Regions from separate parts of the Arthrobacter sp. 10N418 genome, predicted to be linked through region 2. Evidence: riboswitches for the same ligand, from Rfam matches in the RefSeq annotation. Region 2 holds a riboswitch; each other region holds the start of a gene.
What was found. A riboswitch is a leader RNA that binds a small molecule or an ion and turns the genes downstream of it on or off. The one in region 2 is predicted to bind S-adenosylmethionine.

Region 1 (6,304 bases), on a different contig from region 2:
AATCCGCGGGACTTGCTGGGGCTGTGCTCGGCAACGAGGAGGACGGCGCCGCCCCACTCCCCGCCGACGGCGAAGCCCTGGGCGAAGCGCAGGAACACCAGCAGGGCCGGGGCCCAGTAGCCGATCTCCTTGAAGCCGGGCAGGCAGCCCATCAGGAAGGTGGAGACACCGACGAGGATGATGCTCAGCTGCAGGAGCTTCTTGCGGCCGAACTTGTCGCCGAAGTGGCCAAAGACGATGCCGCCGATGGGGCGGGCGATGAAGCCGACCGCGTAGGTGAGGAACGCGGCAAGGATGCCGTCCAGTTCCGTGTTGGAGTTGGGGAAGAACATCTTGCCGAACACCAGCGTTGCCGCGGAGGCGTAGAGGAAGAATTCGTACCACTCGACGACGGTGCCGGCCATGGAGGCCGCAACCACCTTCTTCAGTCCCGACGTATTGACGTCAGGCTCTGCTGTGCGCCTTGCGGCGGCCTTTTCCATACTCATTGGAACTCCTTCGGCGTCGCCATCGACACCCTGTGGACCATTGGACTGAGGACGCGTGTGACGTAGGGCACGGCGCGTCATTCCTCACGAGTATGGACTCTCCCGCCCGTGGCCTCAACCGCCATTAGTGCAAGGCATATCTGCAAAAACGCACACCCGCGCGTCCTGCACCAGGGCATGGCGGACCTGCCGGTCCAGCCGCTAGGCGAAGAAGATCCGGCGGAGCTGCCCGCTCAGCTGCCCGATTTCAGTCAGGAAGCCGTCATGGCCGATCGGCGCCTCTATCAGGTGCAGGTCCGCCCCGCCCGGCAGGGCGTCGGCGAGTTCCCGGGACTGGGCCGGGAAATACAGCCGGTCCGAGTCCACTGCCGCGACCAGGAACTCCGCGGTGGCCGGCGCCAGGGCCTCCTCGAGGCCCCCCCGTCCGCGGCAGATATCGTGGCTCATAAGGGACTCGGTAATGGCGATGTAGCTGTTGGCGTCGAAGCGCCGGACCAGCTTGTTGCCCTGGTGGTCCAGATAGCTTTCCACCTGGTAGCGGCCGCGGCCGGCCACCGATCCGGCCTCCAGCGGCGCCTCGGATTCCTGGGCGTTCCGGCCGAACCGTCCGTCCAGTTCCGCGGCAGAACGGTAGGTGATGTGCGCGATCCGGCGCGCCAGGGCCAAGCCGGCTTCCGGCTCCGGGCCGTCGTAGTAATCGCCGCCGTTGAAGTTGGGATCCTGGCGGATGGCCAGGGTCTGGGCCTGGGCGAAGGCGATCTGCTCTGCCGTGCTGCTCGCGCCCACGGAAATAACGGCGCAGCGGCGGACCCGGCCGGGGTACGTGACGGCCCATTCGAGGGCTCGCGCCCCGCCGAGGGATCCGCCCAGAACCGCGTACCAGCTTCCGATTCCCAGGGCATCCGCGAGCCGGGCCTCGGCCGCGGTGGTGTCCCGGAGGGTGGCGAGCGGAAACCTGGAGCCCCAGGGGCGCCCGTCCGGAGCCGGCGTCGAAGGCCCGGTGGAGCCGTAGCAGCCGCCGAGGATGTTGATCGAGACGACGAAGTACTTGTCCGTGTCCACGGGAGCGCCCGGGCCGGCGAGCTGTTCCCACCAGCCGGGCTCTTCGCTCGCGCCGCGGGTGACGTGGGTGTCTCCGGTCAGGGCGTGTTCGATCAGCACCGCGTTGGAGGCGTCCGCGCTCAGGGTCCCCCACGTCTCATAGCCCAGGACCACATCCGGCAGCCGGCCGCCGGATTCGAGGTCCAGGGCTCCGATCCGGAGGTACCGGACGGTGCCATCGGGTACCGCCGCGTCGGCCACCACCGCCTCAGGCGGCACGGGAGCTGCGGGCTCGTTCTTGTTCTCGGAGGGCTTGGTTCCGGGTACACCACTGCGGGTGACGGCAATCGTCATGAGAGGACCTAACTTCGCGCTTGCCCGCCGTCAGCTGACCGGCAGGCCAGGTCTTCACCCGGGGCACCCCGCCGCAAATGGAGGGTTGCCGGCCAGCAAGCCGGGGCTGTCACTGGCACTCATGACCTCCACTGAGTCTACGAAACCCGGTGCGGGAATGGCCAAGATTGTGACTTCCATGTGACAGGACTGCGTCCTGTACACCGAGACCGCCGGAAACCGACGAGTTCGCCCGGGCCTTACGGCGACGTCGACGGTTTCCGGCGAATTCGGGGGGTCCCTAGGCGCCCTTCGCGGCGCGGAATCCGGCGTCGAGGTCCGCGATGATGTCATCGATGTGCTCCAACCCGACGGAGAGCCGCACGAGTCCCGGGGTGACGCCGGCGATCTCCTGCTGCTCCGGCGTCAGCTGGCTGTGCGTGGTCGACGCCGGATGGATGACGAGGGAACGGACGTCGCCGATGTTCGCCACGTGCGAGTGCAGTTCCAGGGCGTCGACAAAACGCTTGCCGGCCTCCGCTCCTCCGGCGATGTTGAACGCGACGACGGCGCCGGTCCCCTTGGGCCCGTATTTGCGGCCCCGCTCGTACCAGCGGCTGGACGGCAGCCCGGCGTAGGCGACGGATTCGACGTCGTCCCGCGCCTCCAGCCATTCGGCCACCCTGACGGCGTTGGCGACGTGCCGTTCGACGCGCAGGCTCAGGGTTTCGATGCCCTGGGCGATGAGGAAGGCGTTGAAGGGTGAGACCGCCGAGCCGAGGTCGCGCAGCAGCTGGACCCGGGCCTTGAGGATGTAGGAAAGGTTGGCGCCCAGGGCGCCGTCCTTGCCGAGGTCGCGGGCGTAGACGAGGCCGTTGTAGGTGGGGTCCGGGGTATTGAAGCCCGGGAACCGCTCGGGGTCCTTGCCGAAGTCGAAATTGCCGGAGTCCACGATCACGCCGGCGATCGCGGTACCGTGGCCGCCGAGGTACTTGGTGGCGGAGTGCACGACGATGTCCGCACCCCACTCGATCGGCCGGATCAGGTACGGGGTGGAGAGGGTGTTGTCGACGATCAGCGGCACACCGGCCTCGTGCGCCACCTTCGAGACGCCTTCGATGTCCAGCACGTCCTGGCGCGGATTGGAGACGACCTCGCCGAAGAACAGCTTGGTGTTGGGCCGGACGGCGTCGCGCCACTGCGCCAGGTTGTCGGGGTCCTCGACGAAAGTGACGGAAATGCCGAACTTTTTCAGAGTGTGGGCCAGCAGGTTATAGGTTCCGCCGTACAGGCTGGGGCTCGCCACCACGTGGTCGCCGGCCTCGGCGACGTTGAGGATTGCTAAGGTCTCCGCGGCCTGGCCGGAGCTCAGGAGCAGGGCTGCGAGTCCTCCTTCCAGACTGGCCACGCGCTGCTCTACGGCATCCTGGGTGGGGTTGCCGATCCGGGTGTAGATCGGGGCGAGCTCGGCCAGCGCAAAGCGGTTGGCGGCACTTTCAGCGCTGGGGAACACGAACGACGTCGTCTGGTAGATGGGCAGGGACCGGGCGCCGGTGGCGCTGTCCGGCTCCTGGCCGGCGTGGATCTGGCGGGTTTCGAAGGACCAGGCATTGGACATTGGAGAGCTCCTCAAGTAACCGGGCACAGCCCGCCCCCGGAACCATCGGTCCGGGACGGCACAGGCGCCGCGCTTGCCCTCCGGCGGGCGCCGGACGGCCAGGTCTTCACCCGGGGCACCCCACCGCGATACGAGGGTTGCCGGCCAGCAAGCCGGGGCTGTGTGCTGGCACTCATGACCTGGCATCAGTCTAGGAAGACCCGTCCGGCGCTGGATAGCTTTGTGACGAAAATGAAGATGACGGGCGCTGTAACCGCGCCTCAGGGAACTGGAACCCGCGCACTGGCGGCACCAGCGGGCGCGCCGCACAGGGACCCCGAATGACATCCCACCACGGTTAGGGGACCCTAAGCTGAGAGCTCCATCACAAAGTGCCAAGATGAGGGCATGCGCATGGATCACGTCTCTTACGCCTGTGAACACGATGGCTTGGCAGCCACCACCGAACGAATCGCAACTGCCCTCGGCGTCGAAGCCGTGAAGGGCGGAGTGCACCCCCGGTTCGGGACCCGCAACATGATCATCCCGCTCGCGGGACACAAGTACCTGGAGGTCGTGGAGGTCCTGAACCACCCGGCGTCGGACAAGGCCCCGTTCGGCCAGGCAGTCCGTGCACGCTCCGAAGCGGGCGGCGGCTGGATGGGCTGGTGCGTCGAGGTCGACGACCTCGCCCCCTTCGAGGAGCGGCTGGGCCGCGCCGCCGCCAACGGCAACCGGAAGTTCCCGGACGGCCGCGAGCTGGTCTGGAAGCAGATCGGCATCCTCGGACTCATCGCCGACCCCCAGGTGCCCTACATGCTCAAGTGGGAGGGCGATCCGGCGCTTCACCCCTCCAACGCCTACGAGAGCAACGTCAAGATGTCGGCCCTGACCATTGCCGGCTCGGCAGCACGGGTCACCGAATGGCTCGGCGAACCCGTCGAGAAGCCGCTGGAAGACGTGGCCGTGAACTGGATCGCGCCGCACGGCACCCCCGGCATCCTCTCTGTCACCTTCGAAACAGCCTCCGGAGCCGTCACCATCTGAGGCCCTGACCGCCCCGCACTTCGGCCGGCATCAGCAGGTGTCAATGACGTCACCCATCGATGGCGGCCGATATTTTTTAAGCAACGCGGCGCCCTCTCAGCCCAGGCCGATCGCCTTACCGAAGAGGCTGAAGCCGACGAACGCCACCGTGTCCAGGATGGCGTGGGCGATCACGAGCGGCATCACACGGCGGGTCCGGGTGTAAATGAGGGCGAAGATGACGCCCATGATGGCGTTGCCGATGAACGGTCCGAAGCCCTGGTACAGGTGATAGCTGCCGCGCAGCATGGAACTGGCGAAGATCGCCACGGGCATGCTCCAGCCGAACTTGCCGAACCGGTCCAGCAGGTAGCCCACCACGATCACTTCCTCCACGATGCCGTGCCTGACTGCGGACAGGACCAGCACCGGCACCGTCCACCAGTAGGAGTCAAGCGCACTCGGGATGATCGCCGTCGTGATGCCGAGCGCCCGCCCGGCGGCGTAGAGGCCCAGCGAGGGAACCCCGATCATGGCGGCGAGTCCCACACCCTGCAGCAGGTCCTTGCCGGGCCTGGCGAAGTTGAAGCCGAGCTTCCGGAACGCCGAGGTGCCGTGCTCGCCGGCCGGACGGTGCTCCGTCAGGAAGTAGATCACCAGGACCACCGGGACCAGGGCGAAGACGATGTCCAGCAGCTGGTAGGTGAGGTCGAAGTATTCGCGGGTGCTCTGCGAGCGGTTCAGCGTGGACGTCCCCTGCGCCAGCGGCGCCTTGGTCATCTTGTCCAGCAACTGCACCACGGAATAGACCGCGGACTGGCCCAGCGAGAGCCCCAGGACAATCCACACTTCGATCCGCAGCCGGCGGCGGGAGGGAACCAACATGGTCCTATCTTGCCTGCACTTGCCGAAAGTTTCCTGATGCCGCCACACGTCCCGGGCGGGCCGCGCGCCCGGAACTATGCTGGGGCTTATGAGCGCGCCCGGGAAAATCATTCTGATCCGCCATGGCCAGTCCGCGGCCAATGCCGACACGTCGATCTACAACAGGGTGCCGGATTACCGGATCCCGTTGACCCCGCTGGGAGTGGAGCAGGCCCGGGCGGCCGGCGAGGAAGTGCGCCGGCAGCTGGACGGCCGCCAGGTGTGCGTCTATGTCTCCCCGTACCTCCGGGCCTACCAGACCCTCGAGGCCCTCAACCTGGGTCCGCTGGTGGAGCGGGTGATTGAGGAGCCGCGGCTGCGGGAGCAGGACTGGGCCAATTTCCAGATCGCCGGTGACATCGAGGACCAGAAGGAACTCCGCAACGCCTATGGCCATTTCTTCTACCGCTTCCGCGAAGGCGAGTCCGGCTCCGATGTCTACGACAGGATTTCCTCGTTCATGGAGACCCTCTACCGGCACTGGTCCAAACCGAGCTACGCCCCGAATGCGCTGTTCGTGACCCACGGGCTGACCATGCGCCTCTTCTGCATGCGCTGGTTCCACTGGTCCGTGGAATACTTCGAATCCCTCAACAACCCGGACAACGCCGAGGTCCGGACGCTCCTGCGGACGGCCCGCGGCAAGTATGAGCTGGACAAGGCATTCACCCAGTGGGAGGAGCGCCGCGTGGACGAGACCGTCCTGGACGCGCCGCCCATGTTCTTCTAGCGCGGCTGCGTCCCGCAGGGCCGGCTGCCCGCCTGCCTGGGTGCAGGGGGTCACCTCATGCGCTGGGGGACGCCTGCCCGCCACACGGCGTGGGTCAGCGGGATGCCGGGCCGGTAGGCCAGGTGTGTGGCGGACGGTGCGTTGAGCAGGTGCAGGTCCGCGCGG
Region 2 (6,304 bases):
TCCGGGTTCTACGCCGTGCAGGCGCCGCCGTCGGACGGCGACGACCGATCCTTCGTGCTGAGCGAACGCGGTGACACCGTCACCGAAAACGCCATCATGGCAGCCGCGCACCGCCGGGGCACCACGATCATCCGCAACGCCAGCCCCAACTACATGGTGCAGGACCTGTGCTTCTACCTGCAGATGCTCGGCGTGGCGATCGAGGGCGTCGGCACCACGACACTGAAGATCACCGGCCGCCCGTCCGTGGACGTGGATATCGAATACTTCCCGTCCGAGGACCCGATCGAGGCGATGAGCCTCATCACCGCCGGCATCGTGACGAACTCGGAAGTCACCATCCGCCGCGTCCCGATCGAGTTCATGGAAATCGAGCTCGCCACGCTGGAACAGATGGGCCAGCGGCTTGAAATCTCCGGCGAGTACGTGGCCCGCAACGGCCGGACCCGGCTGGTCGACGTCACCACCAAACCCTCGGAGCTGCGCGCGCCGGAAGACAAGATCCACCCCATGCCGTTCCCCGGCCTGAACATCGACAACCTGCCGTTCTTCGCCGTCATTGCTGCCAACGCCCAGGGACAGACCATGATCCACGATTGGGTCTACGAGAACCGGGCGATCTACCTGACCGAACTGAACAAGCTGGGCGCCCAGGTGCAGCTGCTTGACCCCCACCGGATCTACGTCAACGGGCCCACCAAGTGGCGTGCGGCCGAGGTGGGCTGCCCGCCTGCCCTCCGTCCGGCCGCCTGCCTGCTGCTGGCCATGCTTGCCGCCCGCGGAGTCTCGGAACTGCGCAACATCTATGTCATTGAACGCGGCTACGAGGACCTGGCCGAGCGGCTCAACACCATCGGCGCGAAGATCGAGTACTTCCAGGACTGATTCCCCGGCCCGTCCCGGGCTGAGCCGCGCGGTCACCCCGCCCGTCCGGGGCCCCGGGACGGGCGCGGAGTGGCGCCGCGTTCTGGCGCGGGCCCTGTCCTCCCGCGCACAATAGATGCATGCGCACTTTCGGCGTTGAGGAAGAGCTCCTGATTGTCGACCCGGGGACGGGGTCCCCGCTTGCCCTGGCGGACGCCCTCATGGCGCGCCTGAATCCCCGGGACATTGTGTGCCACGACGACGCCGGATTCAGTTACGAGCTCAAGCTCGAACAGATCGAAACCCAGACCGTGCCGTGCCTGGATCATGCACGACTGCTGGCGGAAATCCGGCAGGGCAGGACCGCCGCGGACCAGGCCGCCCGGATGCACGGCGCCCGCGTGGCGGCCCTGGCCACGTCCCCGCTTGCCCCGGAGACCCACACCACGCCCAAGCCGCGGTACGCCACCATGGAGCGACGGTTCGGCGTCACTGTCCGCGACCAGCTGACGTGCGGCCTCCACGTCCACACCTTCGTCGAGTCCCCCGAAGAGGGGGTCGCGGTCATGGACAGGATCCGCGACAAGCTGGCCGTGCTGATAGCGCTCAGCGCCAACTCGCCCTTCTGGAATGGCGCGGAGACAGGATTCGAAAGCTACCGTACGCAGGCCTGGAACCGGTGGCCGGCTGCGGGCCCGTCGATGATCTTCGGCAGCCTGGCCGTCTACCGGCGCGTGGTCCGCAGGCTGCTGGAAAGCGGCGTGCTGTTCGACGAAGGCATGATCTACTTCGACGCCCGGCTGTGCCGGCACCATCCGACCGTGGAGATCAGGGTGGCCGACGTGTGCCTCGGGTCCGAGGACACCGCACTGATCGCGGTCCTGGTGCGCGCGCTCGTGGAATCGGCAAGCCGGGAGTGGAACGACGGCGTCGAGCCCGCCCCCGTGCCCACGGTTCTCCTGCGGATGGCCGCCTGGCAGGCGAGCAACTGCGGTGTGGCCGGGCAGCTGCTGGATTTCGGCAGCTTCCGGCCCGCCCCTGCCCGGGAGGTCGTCGAAGCGCTCGTGGACTACGTGGCACCGGTGCTGGCAGAGCAGGGCGAACTCCCCCTGGTACGCGCGGGCGTGAAGCGGATCCTCGAGCAGGGCACCGGTTCCCAGGCACAGCGCCGCCACTTCAGCGATGCCGGGCTGGCCGGCGTCGTTGCCCACGCGGTCAACGTGACAACGCAGCAGGGCATCGGGAAGGCAGTTCCGGCTAGATCTGCTTGAGCGCCTGCCCGAGGTCGCGGATGAGGTCCTCGACGTCTTCCAGGCCCACGGACAGCCGCACTACGCCGTCACTCAGTCCGATCGACGCCCGGCCTTCCGGGCCCATGGCGCGGTGGGTCGTCGTCGCCGGGTGCGTGATGAGGGACTTCGAATCACCCAGGTTGTTGGAGATGTCGATGATCCGCAGCGCATCAAGGAGGGCGAAGGCCGCCTCTTTCGCGGAGCGCCCTGGCGAGGGGCAAAGCTCCAGCGTGAGTACGGTGCCGCCGGCCTTCATCTGCTTCGCGGCGAGATCGTACTGCGGGTGGGACTGCAGCAGCGGATACTTGACCCAACCGACGGCGGGCTGCTCTTCCAGCCATTGGGCCAGGCGCAGCGCCGACGCCGAGGAGTGGTTGACGCGCAGCGCCATGGTTTCCAGGCCCTTGGCCAGGACCCAGGCGTTGAAGGCGGACAGTGCCGGACCGGTGTGCCGCATGAGCTGCTTGACGGGCCCGTCCACGAACTCCTTGGTTCCCAGGATGGCACCCCCCAGGACCCGGCCCTGCCCGTCAATGTGCTTGGTGCCGGAGTAGACGATCACGTCCGCGCCGAGGTCTCCGCAGCGCTGCAGCAGGGGAGTGGCGAAGACGTTGTCGACGACGACGGTGGCTCCCGCGGCGTGCGCGAGTTCGCTCACCGCGGCGATGTCGACGATTTCCTGCATCGGGTTCGACGGCGACTCGAAGAAGACCGCCGTCGTCGGCTTGGACAACGCGGTCCGCCACTGGTCCAGGTCCGGGCCGTCGACGAAGACCGTCTCCACGCCCCAGCGGGGCAGGATTTCGTTGAGAATCACGAAGCAGGAGCCGAAGAGCGAGCGGGCCGCGACCACACGGTCACCGGCCCCGAGCAGCGCGCCGAGAGCAGTGAAGACGGCGGACATGCCCGATGCCGTGGCGAAGCATGCCTCGGTGCCTTCGAGCAGCCGGAGCCGTTCCTGGAAGGTCGCGACCGAGGGGTTGCCGTAGCGGGAGTAGACGAAGCGCTCGTCCTCGCCGGTGAAGGCGCGCTCGGCGGCGGCGGCGGATTCGTAGACAAATCCGGAGCTCAGGAAGATCGGTTCGGTGGTTTCCTGGAAGCCGGTGCGGTCAAGGCCGCCGCGGACAGCCTGGGTGTCGGGGCTCCAGCCGGCGGCGTCGGGGTTGAAAGTCACTTATTTCTTTCCAATGCTGGTGGGCAGGCCGCGGTTCTTCCAGCCGTTGACGGTCCGGTCGCCGTAGCGGTCCGGTTCGCCTTCGAAGCCTTCGAGGACGTTGTACGAGGTGTACCCGGCCTGCGTGGCTGCGGTCGCAGCAGCGATGGAGCGGGCCCCGGAGCGGCAGAGGAACACGAGTTCGACGGCGGTGTCCTCCGGCACCCGCGCCTTCAGTTCGGCGATGAACCGCGAATTGGGGACGCCGCCGGCAAGGTTCCACTGGATGAACAGGGGGCCGTTTGGCTGTTCGGTCGCGGCCGCGGTTTCCGGGATGCCGATGTGGGCCCATTCGCCCTCCGTGCGGACGTCCACCAGTATGGCGCCGTCCTGCAGCTTGGCCCAGGCCTCCTGTGGGCTGAGGTCTCCGGCGTAGGTCATGAGTGGCCCTCGAAGGCGTCTTCCGAGCCGAAACCGTCGCTCTCCAGATCATCCACAGCGCTGGCGACGGCGGCGTCCGCGCTGGCGATGGCGGCCGGCAGGACGACGGCCTGGGCCACGATCACGGTGCTGCCGTCGAAGGTGGCCGAGGCGCTTCCATGCAGGACGTAGCCGTCGGCCAGTGCGGCCGAGACACGCTCGCAGAAGGCGCGGTCATCGGGGCCGGTGAAAAGCCGGTAGGCCAGTTTTTCCTCCGCGGCCGTTTCGGGTGCGGCGGGAGGTGCCGCTGGGGTGGACGCGTCAGGCATGACGGATCTCCTTCTTTCACGCTTGCAGATCGAATGGTCGATGATGCCGAGTCTTCACCTGAGGCACCCCGCCGTGGGAGGAGGGTTGCCGACCGGCCAGTCAGGGCTTGACGCCGGTTCTCATTACTCCCCAAAAACGTAACACTTACTTCTCCGGCCCGCACCGCCGCCGTCGTCATGTTAAGTAACCGGCCCGCCCGCGGCGCTCGGTCTCCCCGGGCGGCCCGGGCCCCCGGCGGTCAAAAACCGGGTCAAAGACAAGGCGCCGTAGTGCCACAAGAGGGGGTATTACCCGTGCGGGATTCCGGTTCCGGCCCGACAGTTCGAGTGGTGCCTACTCGGGCGTTCCCCCGGGCCGCTCGCATTTACTGGGAGTGCACGTTCGGTTGGCTCCCGTCCGCCCGCTCAGCACCGAAATGGAGAAACTCTGATGCCCCGCATCCTCGTCACCGGCATCGGCGGGCCCGCGGGCCGCGCCGTCGCCGCCCAGCTCAGGGCCCGGGGCTTTCCGGTCCTTGGCACAGACTTCCGTGACCTTCCCGCCGAGGCCGGCCTCACCGTCGTCGCGGTCCCTCCCGCCACCGATCCGGAAAGGATTTCGGCGCTGCGCCGGCTCATTGCCGGCGAGAAGATCGACCTGGTGATCCCGACGCTCAGCGAGGAACTTCCGCAGATCGCGGCGGCCCGTGCCGGGTTCGGGGCGGACGTGCGCGTCATCATCGGGGACCCCGGCCCGGTGGCCCTCGCCAACGACAAGCTCTTCACCGCGTGGCAACTCCGGCAGGGAGGCGTCCCCGTCCCCCGCTTCGGCGTCCCCGGTGATTTCGCCGACGCAGGCGCCGCGATGGCCGCGCTCGGCGGCCCTGTCGTGATCAGGCCGCGGGTCTGCCGCGGCGGACGCGGGGTGATCGTCGTCGACGGCACCACCGGTGTGGATTGGGCCAGCCTTCCGGAAGGGCAGATTGTCCAGGAGTTCATCCCTGGCACCGGGTACGGGCCCATGGTCTTCGGCACGCCCGCGCACAACAGCACGGCGCCGTTCGCCGTCGTCGTCGAAAAGACCGAACTGGCCGACGGTAACGCGGTGTCCGCCCGCCGTTTGGGAACGGGAGAGTCCATGGACGTGGGCAATGTGGCGATGGCTGCCGTCCGGGCTCTCGGTCTGACCGGCCCGGTCGATGTCGATGTCCGACGCCGCGGGGACGGGACCCCGGTGGTGCTTGCGGTGACCGCCCGCTTCGGCGCGAACAGCGAAGCTGCTCCCGAACTCCTCGATGCCGTCCTGGCGTCGTTCACGCTTCCCTCTTTCAACCCGGCATCGTTCCGTCCAGGCGCGGGAGCCTACGCCAGTGTCCTGGTTTGAACCAGCGGTCCCGGGGGCACTGTTCCTGCTTTTGCTCCTCGGCTTGCCGATCCTCGTGTCCGGTCTCGTGAAACTCCTGATCCTGCCGTTGGCGGTCTGGTTCGAAGTCCGGGCCTCCCGTCGGCGGCGCCGCGGTGTGCCAACTCTCCTGGATGAGTGGCCCAGCGTCTCGATCATTGTCCCGGCCTACAACGAGGCAACGGTCATTGAGGACTGCGTTCGGTCCATCCAGCTCACCCGGTACGACCGGTACGACGTCATCCTCGTGGACGACGGTTCCACCGACAACACCGCCGGGCTGATGCAAGGCCTCGCGGCAGCCGATCCGCGGATCACCGTCCTGACGCAGGCCAACGCCGGCAAGGGGGCCGCCCTTAACCTGGGCATCCGCAACGCCACCGGCGACGTCCTCATGTTCGCTGATGCGGACGGGACCTTTTCCGCCCGCACGGTCCTCCGGATGCTCCGGGGCTTCGAGGACAAGCGCACCGGCGCTGTCTGCGGCGACGACAGGGCGGTGAATCTGAACCGGGTGCAAACCCGGGTGCCGGCCTTCACCAGCCACATCGAAATCGGCATGGTCCGGCGCGCGCTGGCGCTGATCGGCGGCCTTCCCGTCGTCTCCGGCCACATCGGGGCGTTCCGCCGCGCGGTCATCGAGGACATCGGGCCGTTACGGGAAGACATGGTGGGGGAGGACCTGGAACTGACCTGGCGGGTGCACAAGGCCGGCTACCGGGTGGTCTTCGCCCCGCGTGCCCTCGTCTATGCGGAGTCGCCGTTGACCATCGGCGCGCTCTGGCGGCACCGTGTCCGGCGGGCCCGCGGCCTGCTGCAAACCATGGGTGCCCACACGGGGATGATCGGCAACCCCCGCCACGGC
Region 3 (6,304 bases), on a different contig from region 2:
CCCAGTGGTCGCCGGCGATTTCGTCTCCCTGGTCGGAGACGTCAGCGGTGAACCGGACACCCTCGCCCGCCTGGTCAAGATCCAGGACCGCAAGACGCTCCTGCGGCGCAGCGCCGATGACACCGACCCCATTGAACGCGCCGTCGTCGCCAACGCGGACCAGCTCGTGGTGGTGGTCGCTGCGGCCAATCCGGAGCCGCGGACAGGCTTCATCGACCGGGCCCTCGTGGCCGCCTACGATGCCGGCATTGCACCGCTGCTGCTCGTCACAAAGGCTGACGTCAAGGACCCCGCGGAGCTGTTGTCCAACTACCGGCACCTCGACTTCCCGGTGATCATCTCCAAGACGGCGGATTCGGCTGCGTCCGGCATCGACGCCCGCTCGGACGACGGACTCTCCGCGCGGCTGGATAAGGACGCGGTGTCCCAGCTGCGCGGCTACCTCGACGGCAAGGTCACGGTTATGCTGGGCCACTCCGGCGTCGGCAAGTCCACCATGGTCAACGCGCTCACGGGAGCCGAGCGGGCCACCGGCGGCGTCAATGCCGTGACCGGCCGCGGACGCCACACCTCCTCCTCGGCGCTGGCCCTGAAAGTCAACGATGCCCCGGCCGGCAGCTGGATCATCGACACCCCCGGCATCCGGTCCTTCGGCCTGGCCCATGTGGATCCGGACCGGATCCTGCGCTCCTTCCCCGACCTCGAGCCGGGTACCGATGACTGCGAGCGTGGCTGCAAGCACGATTCCACCGCCGTCAACTGCGGGGTCGACGCCTGGGTGGCCGCCGGCCACGCGGGAGGCTCCGGCCCGGCCCGGCTCGCCTCGCTGCGCCGGCTGTTGGGGACTGACCCGCGGATGGAAGCCCCGGACGTCAAGGAACTGGGCACCGTCTCCTAGGGCCTACGGCCGGGCTGCCGGTCCCCCGGCCTGCGGCGCCGCGACGTGGCCTACCGCCTGGCGGCCCGCTTTGGCGGTAGTTTGGAACCATGAGTCAACCCGCTTCGAGCTACAACGATGACCTGCGCCTTGCCCATGTACTGGCAGATTCCGTAGATTCCCAGACCATGAGCCGCTTCAAGGCGCTCGACCTCCGGATCGAGACGAAGCCCGACCTCACGCCTGTGACCGACGCCGACAAATCCGCGGAGGAGGCCATCCGGGGCCAGCTGTCCCGTTCCCGCCCCCGCGACGCCGTCCTCGGCGAGGAATTCGGCAGTTCCGGCCATGGCTCCCGCCGCTGGATCATCGACCCGATCGACGGCACCAAGAACTTTGTCCGGGGCGTCCCGGTCTGGGCCACCCTGATCGCCCTCGTGGACGAGGGCGAACCGGTCGTCGGCGTCGTCAGCGCCCCGGCACTGGGGAAGCGCTGGTGGGCGGCCAAGGGTGCCGGCGCCTACACGGGCCGTTCGCTTGCTGCGGCCACCCGGCTGCGGGTGTCCAACGTCTCCGAGCTCTCGGACGCCTCACTGTCCTACTCGAGCCTGACCGGCTGGAAGCAGCGCGGCAACCTGGACGAGTTCCTGGGCCTCACCGAGGAAGTCTGGCGCACCCGGGCCTACGGCGATTTCTGGTCCTACTGCCTGGTGGCCGAGGGTGCGGTCGACATCGCCTGCGAGCCGGAGCTGAACCTCTACGACATGGCCGCCCTGGTGCCGATCGTGACGGAAGCCGGCGGCCGCTTCACGTCCCTGGAAGGCGAAGACGGCCCGTTCGGCGGCAACGCCCTGGCAACGAACTCGATCCTCCACTCAGAAGTCCTGAAGCGCCTCAACCCGGGCCTGGACGACCTCCTCTAAGCGCCCGTCCCGTAACAAAGCGCTTCACATTGGCGCCCGGCCTTTTCCCCGGCTGCGCGGATGTCCTAGGCTCGAAGCAGGTCACGAGTGCCAGCGCAAAACCCCGGTTTGCTGGCCGGCAACCCTCCATTCGCGGTGGGGTGCCCCGGGTGACGACCTGGCCGGTCCGGTACGGACCCGGCAAGCGCGGATCCCCGGTGCGTGGGGTCCTTTTCGAGCGAGGTCCCATGACAACTTCCACTTTTCCCGCCGCCATCCGTGCCACTGCAGGCTCCCAGGCGGGCCGCCCCGACGTTCTGCTGTCCGGTGCGGACTCCGACGCACGGTTCGCCATCGCCCGCCGGCCGCTCTCCGCGGTAACGGGTGCAGAGATCCAGGCTCCGCTGATCAACGGCGGACACGTCCGCTACGCCAACCTGGACTACGGCGCCTCGGCCCCGGCCCTGTCCGTGGTCTCTGCCTACCTGAACGAGATCCTGCCGTTCTATGCGAGCGTGCACCGCGGCGCTGGCTACGCCTCCCAGATCAGCACGTCAGTATACGAGAACGCCCGGGGCCTCGTGCGGGACTTCGTCGGCGGCCGCGCCGATGACTCCGTCATCTTCACCCGGAACACCACCGACTCCCTCAACCTGCTGGCCGGATGCCTGCCCGTGAGCGGGGGCCGGCACACCGGCGAGGTGCTTTACCTCGACATCGAACACCACGCCAACCTCCTGCCGTGGCAGAGCGTGCCCCACCGCAGCGTCGTCGCGGCCCCCACCCTCACGGCCACAGTGGAGAAGCTGCGCGGGGAACTGGCGCACGGGGGCATCAGCCTGCTTGCCGTGACCGGAGCCTCCAACGTCACCGGGGAAATCCTGCCCATCCGGACACTGGCCGCCCTGGCGCACGAGTTCGGGGCGAGGATCGTCGTCGACGCCGCCCAGCTGGCGCCGCACCGGCGGATCGATATCGCCGCCGACGACGTCGACTACGTCGCCTTCTCCGGCCACAAGCTGTACGCGCCGTTCGGTGCGGGCGTCCTGGTGGGACGCCCCGACTGGCTCGACGCCGGCACCCCGCACCTGGCCGGCGGCGGCGCCGTCCGTGACGCACGGCTCGATTCGGTCAGCTGGACCACCGGCCCCGCACGGCACGAAGGCGGATCCCCCAATGTCCTGGGCGCAGCGACGCTGGCCCGCGCCACGGAAGTGATCGCCGCCCTGGACCAGGAGCAGTGGCACGCCCATGAGAACGCCATCCGCGCTTTCCTTGTCGACGGGCTCCAGGGCATCGACGGCGTGGGCGTCCACCACATCTTCACGGACACCGCCGCAGATGGCGACGGGGAGGGCACCGGCACCATCGGCGTCGTCAATTTCTCGGTCGAAGGATACGACGCCGGCCTTGTGGCCGCCTATCTTTCTGCCGAACACGGCATCGGCCTGCGCGACGGCCGCTTCTGCGCCCACCCGCTGCTCAAGCGGCTCGGCCTGCCCGCCGGCTCCCTGCGGGCCAGCTTCGGCCTCGGCTCACGGCTGGAGGATGCGCAGCGGCTGCTGGCCGGCATCGAACAACTCCGGCAGACCGGACTTGGCTGGGACTACGTGGTGGACGCCGGCCGGTGGGTGCCGGCGAACGACACCCGCAGATACCCGCACTGGGCGCCGAACACACCCGGCACCGCAGGCGCGGCGCCGTGTACTGAAGACTAGGCCCTGGCGGCCAGCGCGAGTGCGGTAAATTCGAAAGGTATCCACAACACCAGGACTTTCCCGAAGGAGATCGCACGTGGCACGCGGCGGCCCCAGGCTCCACAACGGACCCAAACTGCACAGCGGACGGCGCCAGGAGCTCGGGCAAAGCTTCCAGGACGGCGGGGAACACTACGAGCGTGTCCGCCCGGGCTATCCTGGCGAATCGGCAGACTGGCTGATCCCGGCCGGGGCACGGAATGCCGCCGACATCGGCGCCGGAACCGGCAAGTTCACCGCGCTGCTGATCGATCGTGGACTGCACACGGTCGCGGTCGATCCCTCGGCGGACATGCTGGAGCAACTGCGCCGGACGCTTCCGGGGGTCCCCGCCGTCGTGGGAACGGCGGAGGACACCGGACTCGAGGCTGAAGCCTTCGACCTTGTCACGGTGGCCCAGGCCTGGCACTGGTGTGATCCCCTTCCGGCCAGCACGGAGATCGCCCGGGTCCTCCGGCCCCGTGGTGTCCTGGGGCTGGTCTGGAACCAGCTGGACACCTCCGTTCCCTGGGTGCACCGGCTCTCGCGCATCATGCATGCAGGGGACGTCCACAAACCGCACTTTACGCCGCCCGTGGGCCCGGAGTTCACCGGCCTGGCCAGCCAGCTGACCCGCTGGGAAGATTCCGTAACCCCGGAGGACATCAAGGAACTGGCCAAGACCCGCAGCTACTATCTGGCAGCAACGGAGGCCACCCGGTCCAAAGTTATGGGAAACCTGGACTGGTATCTGCAGGAGCATCTGGCCCATGCCCCCGGCGAGGTCCTCAGCCTGCCGTACCTGACGCAGACCTGGCGGGCGGTCCGGGCCTGACACGGCTGCCGCACCGGCGTGGACTATGACCGGGGTCCGCGCCTGCCGCATTGCATGCACCGCGTCCGGGGCTTATTGTTTCGGTATGCCTAACTCTTATTTGTAGGCATGCAAAAACCTGGATTCCGGCCCTGGTGCCGGCCGGAACCACCCGTCGCGTCAACGCGGACGCGACGAATCACGGGAGCTGGCAGTGCTGGACGTAACAGGACACGAACCGTCCGCGCACGGCATACCCGCGCGGAAGCACCCGGGTGCGCGCAGGGCATTGCTTGGACTGCTGGGGCCGGCGTTCGTGGCATCCATCGCCTACGTGGACCCGGGGAATGTCGCGGCCAATCTCACGGCCGGCGCGCAGTACGGCTACCTGCTCGTCTGGGTCCTGGTCGTGGCCAATGTCATGGCCGTGCTGGTCCAGTACCAGTCCGCGAAGCTCGGGATCGTCACCGGCAAGAGCCTGCCGGAAATCCTCGGCCAGCGGCTCAAGCCCCTCTGGCGCCGGGCCTTCTGGCTGCAGGCTGAAATCGTCGCCGCCGCCACCGACCTGGCCGAGGTCGTGGGCGGGGCGATCGCACTGCATCTGCTCTTCGCCCTCCCCCTCCCCCTCGGGGCAGTCATCGTCGGTGCCGTCTCGATGCTGCTCCTCGCGGTCCAAAGCAGGGAAAAGCAGCGGACGTTCGAGTTCATCATCATGTTCCTGCTGGGCATCATCACTATCGGATTTCTGGCCGGCCTGTTCATCAGCCCGCCCGATCCCGGCGGAGCCCTGGCCGGACTCGTACCGGGGTTCCAGGGCCCGGACACGGTCCTGCTGGCGGCAAGCATGCTCGGCGCCACCGTGATGCCGCACGCTATCTACGTCCACTCGGCTCTTTCCCGGGACCGGCACCGCCCGGACGAGCATGAGCACATCACGGTCCCCGCCATCGCGCGCCTTGTCCGGGCCACACGGTTCGACGTCGTGGCCGCCCTCGCCATTGCAGGCATCGTGAACATCGGGATGCTGTTGCTGGCGGCATCGACGCTGGGCGGCGAGGCAGGGACAGACACCATAGAGGGCGCCCACGCGGCCATTTCGGCGAACCTTGGCCCGGTCGTCGGCGTCGTCTTTGCCGTGGGGCTGCTCGCCTCAGGCCTGGCATCAACCTCGGTGGGCTGCTACGCCGGCGGGACCATCATGCAGGGCCTGCTCAAGGTCCGCGTCCCTGTGATGACCCGCCGCGTTGTCACGCTGATCCCGGCCATCGTGCTGTTGGCCGTCGGTTTCGATCCAACGTGGGGACTCATCCTGAGCCAGGTGGTCCTGAGCTTCGGCATCCCCTTTGTCCTCGTTCCCCTGGTTGTCCTGACCAGCAACAAGACCCTGATGGGCAGATTCGCGGACGGTCCGGTCCTTCGGATCGCAGCCATCGTCAGCGTCGTGCTGGTGGTGGCCCTGAATCTGGTCCTGCTCTGGCTCACGTTCGCCGGGCACGGCTGACGGTAGGCTTGGCTCTGTGAAGACCAGTACGCCCTCCTCCTCGATCGAGGACTACGTCAAGGTCATCTACTCCTTCACCGAGTGGCAGGAGAAGCCCATCACCTCCACCCAGCTGGCACAGCGGCTGGGTGTGGCTAACTCCTCCGTTTCCGAGATGGTCCGCAAGCTCAAGGACCAGGGCCTCGTGGACCACAAACCCTACAGCGCCATCACGCTGACGCCCGACGGCGTCCGGCTGGCCCTGTCCATGGTCCGGCGGCACCGGCTGATCGAGACCTTCCTCGTCCGGGAACTGGGCTACCGCTGGGACGAGGTCCACGACGAAGCCGAGCTGCTCGAACACGCCGTCTCGGACACGTTCATCGACAGGATGGCCGGCAAACTGGGAAACCCGGACAGGGACCCCCACGGCGATCCCATCCCCGCCGCGGACGGCTCCGTCCTCATGCCCGCGGCGCACCGCATGAGCGAGCT

Region 1: linked by a shared signal. The riboswitch ahead of AC1DCZ_RS01140 (bifunctional o-acetylhomoserine/o-acetylserine sulfhydrylase) and the one ahead of AC1DCZ_RS12355 (DUF1737 domain-containing protein) in region 2 are both predicted to bind S-adenosylmethionine.
Region 3: linked by a shared signal. The riboswitch ahead of AC1DCZ_RS08240 (aminotransferase class V-fold PLP-dependent enzyme) and the one ahead of AC1DCZ_RS12355 (DUF1737 domain-containing protein) in region 2 are both predicted to bind S-adenosylmethionine.

What each region holds. Positions count from the first base shown of each region.
Region 1 is NZ_JBFTIK010000001.1:259,746-266,049, reverse strand. Features, by position in the region: gene AC1DCZ_RS01150 (MFS transporter) at 1-488, opposite strand, end outside; gene metX (homoserine O-acetyltransferase MetX) at 690-1,883, opposite strand; SAM riboswitch class IV at 1,895-2,010, opposite strand; gene AC1DCZ_RS01140 (bifunctional o-acetylhomoserine/o-acetylserine sulfhydrylase) at 2,164-3,480, opposite strand; SAM riboswitch class IV at 3,545-3,660, opposite strand; gene AC1DCZ_RS01135 (VOC family protein) at 3,868-4,506, shown strand; gene AC1DCZ_RS01130 (CPBP family intramembrane glutamic endopeptidase) at 4,603-5,370, opposite strand; gene AC1DCZ_RS01125 (histidine phosphatase family protein) at 5,459-6,139, shown strand; gene hutI (imidazolonepropionase) at 6,190-6,304, opposite strand, start outside.
Region 2 is NZ_JBFTIK010000013.1:150,641-156,944, reverse strand. Features, by position in the region: gene AC1DCZ_RS12375 (UDP-N-acetylglucosamine 1-carboxyvinyltransferase) at 1-885, shown strand, start outside; gene AC1DCZ_RS12370 (glutamate--cysteine ligase 2) at 1,005-2,135, shown strand; gene AC1DCZ_RS12365 (O-succinylhomoserine sulfhydrylase) at 2,122-3,330, opposite strand; gene AC1DCZ_RS12360 (rhodanese-like domain-containing protein) at 3,331-3,750, opposite strand; gene AC1DCZ_RS12355 (DUF1737 domain-containing protein) at 3,747-4,058, opposite strand; SAM riboswitch class IV at 4,072-4,186, opposite strand; gene AC1DCZ_RS12350 (ATP-grasp domain-containing protein) at 4,489-5,421, shown strand; gene AC1DCZ_RS12345 (glycosyltransferase family 2 protein) at 5,408-6,304, shown strand, end outside.
Region 3 is NZ_JBFTIK010000008.1:21,937-28,240, forward strand. Features, by position in the region: gene rsgA (ribosome small subunit-dependent GTPase A) at 1-898, shown strand, start outside; gene hisN (histidinol-phosphatase) at 988-1,800, shown strand; SAM riboswitch class IV at 1,880-1,993, shown strand; gene AC1DCZ_RS08240 (aminotransferase class V-fold PLP-dependent enzyme) at 2,028-3,497, shown strand; gene AC1DCZ_RS08245 (class I SAM-dependent methyltransferase) at 3,574-4,350, shown strand; gene AC1DCZ_RS08250 (Nramp family divalent metal transporter) at 4,583-5,830, shown strand; gene AC1DCZ_RS08255 (metal-dependent transcriptional regulator) at 5,847-6,304, shown strand, end outside.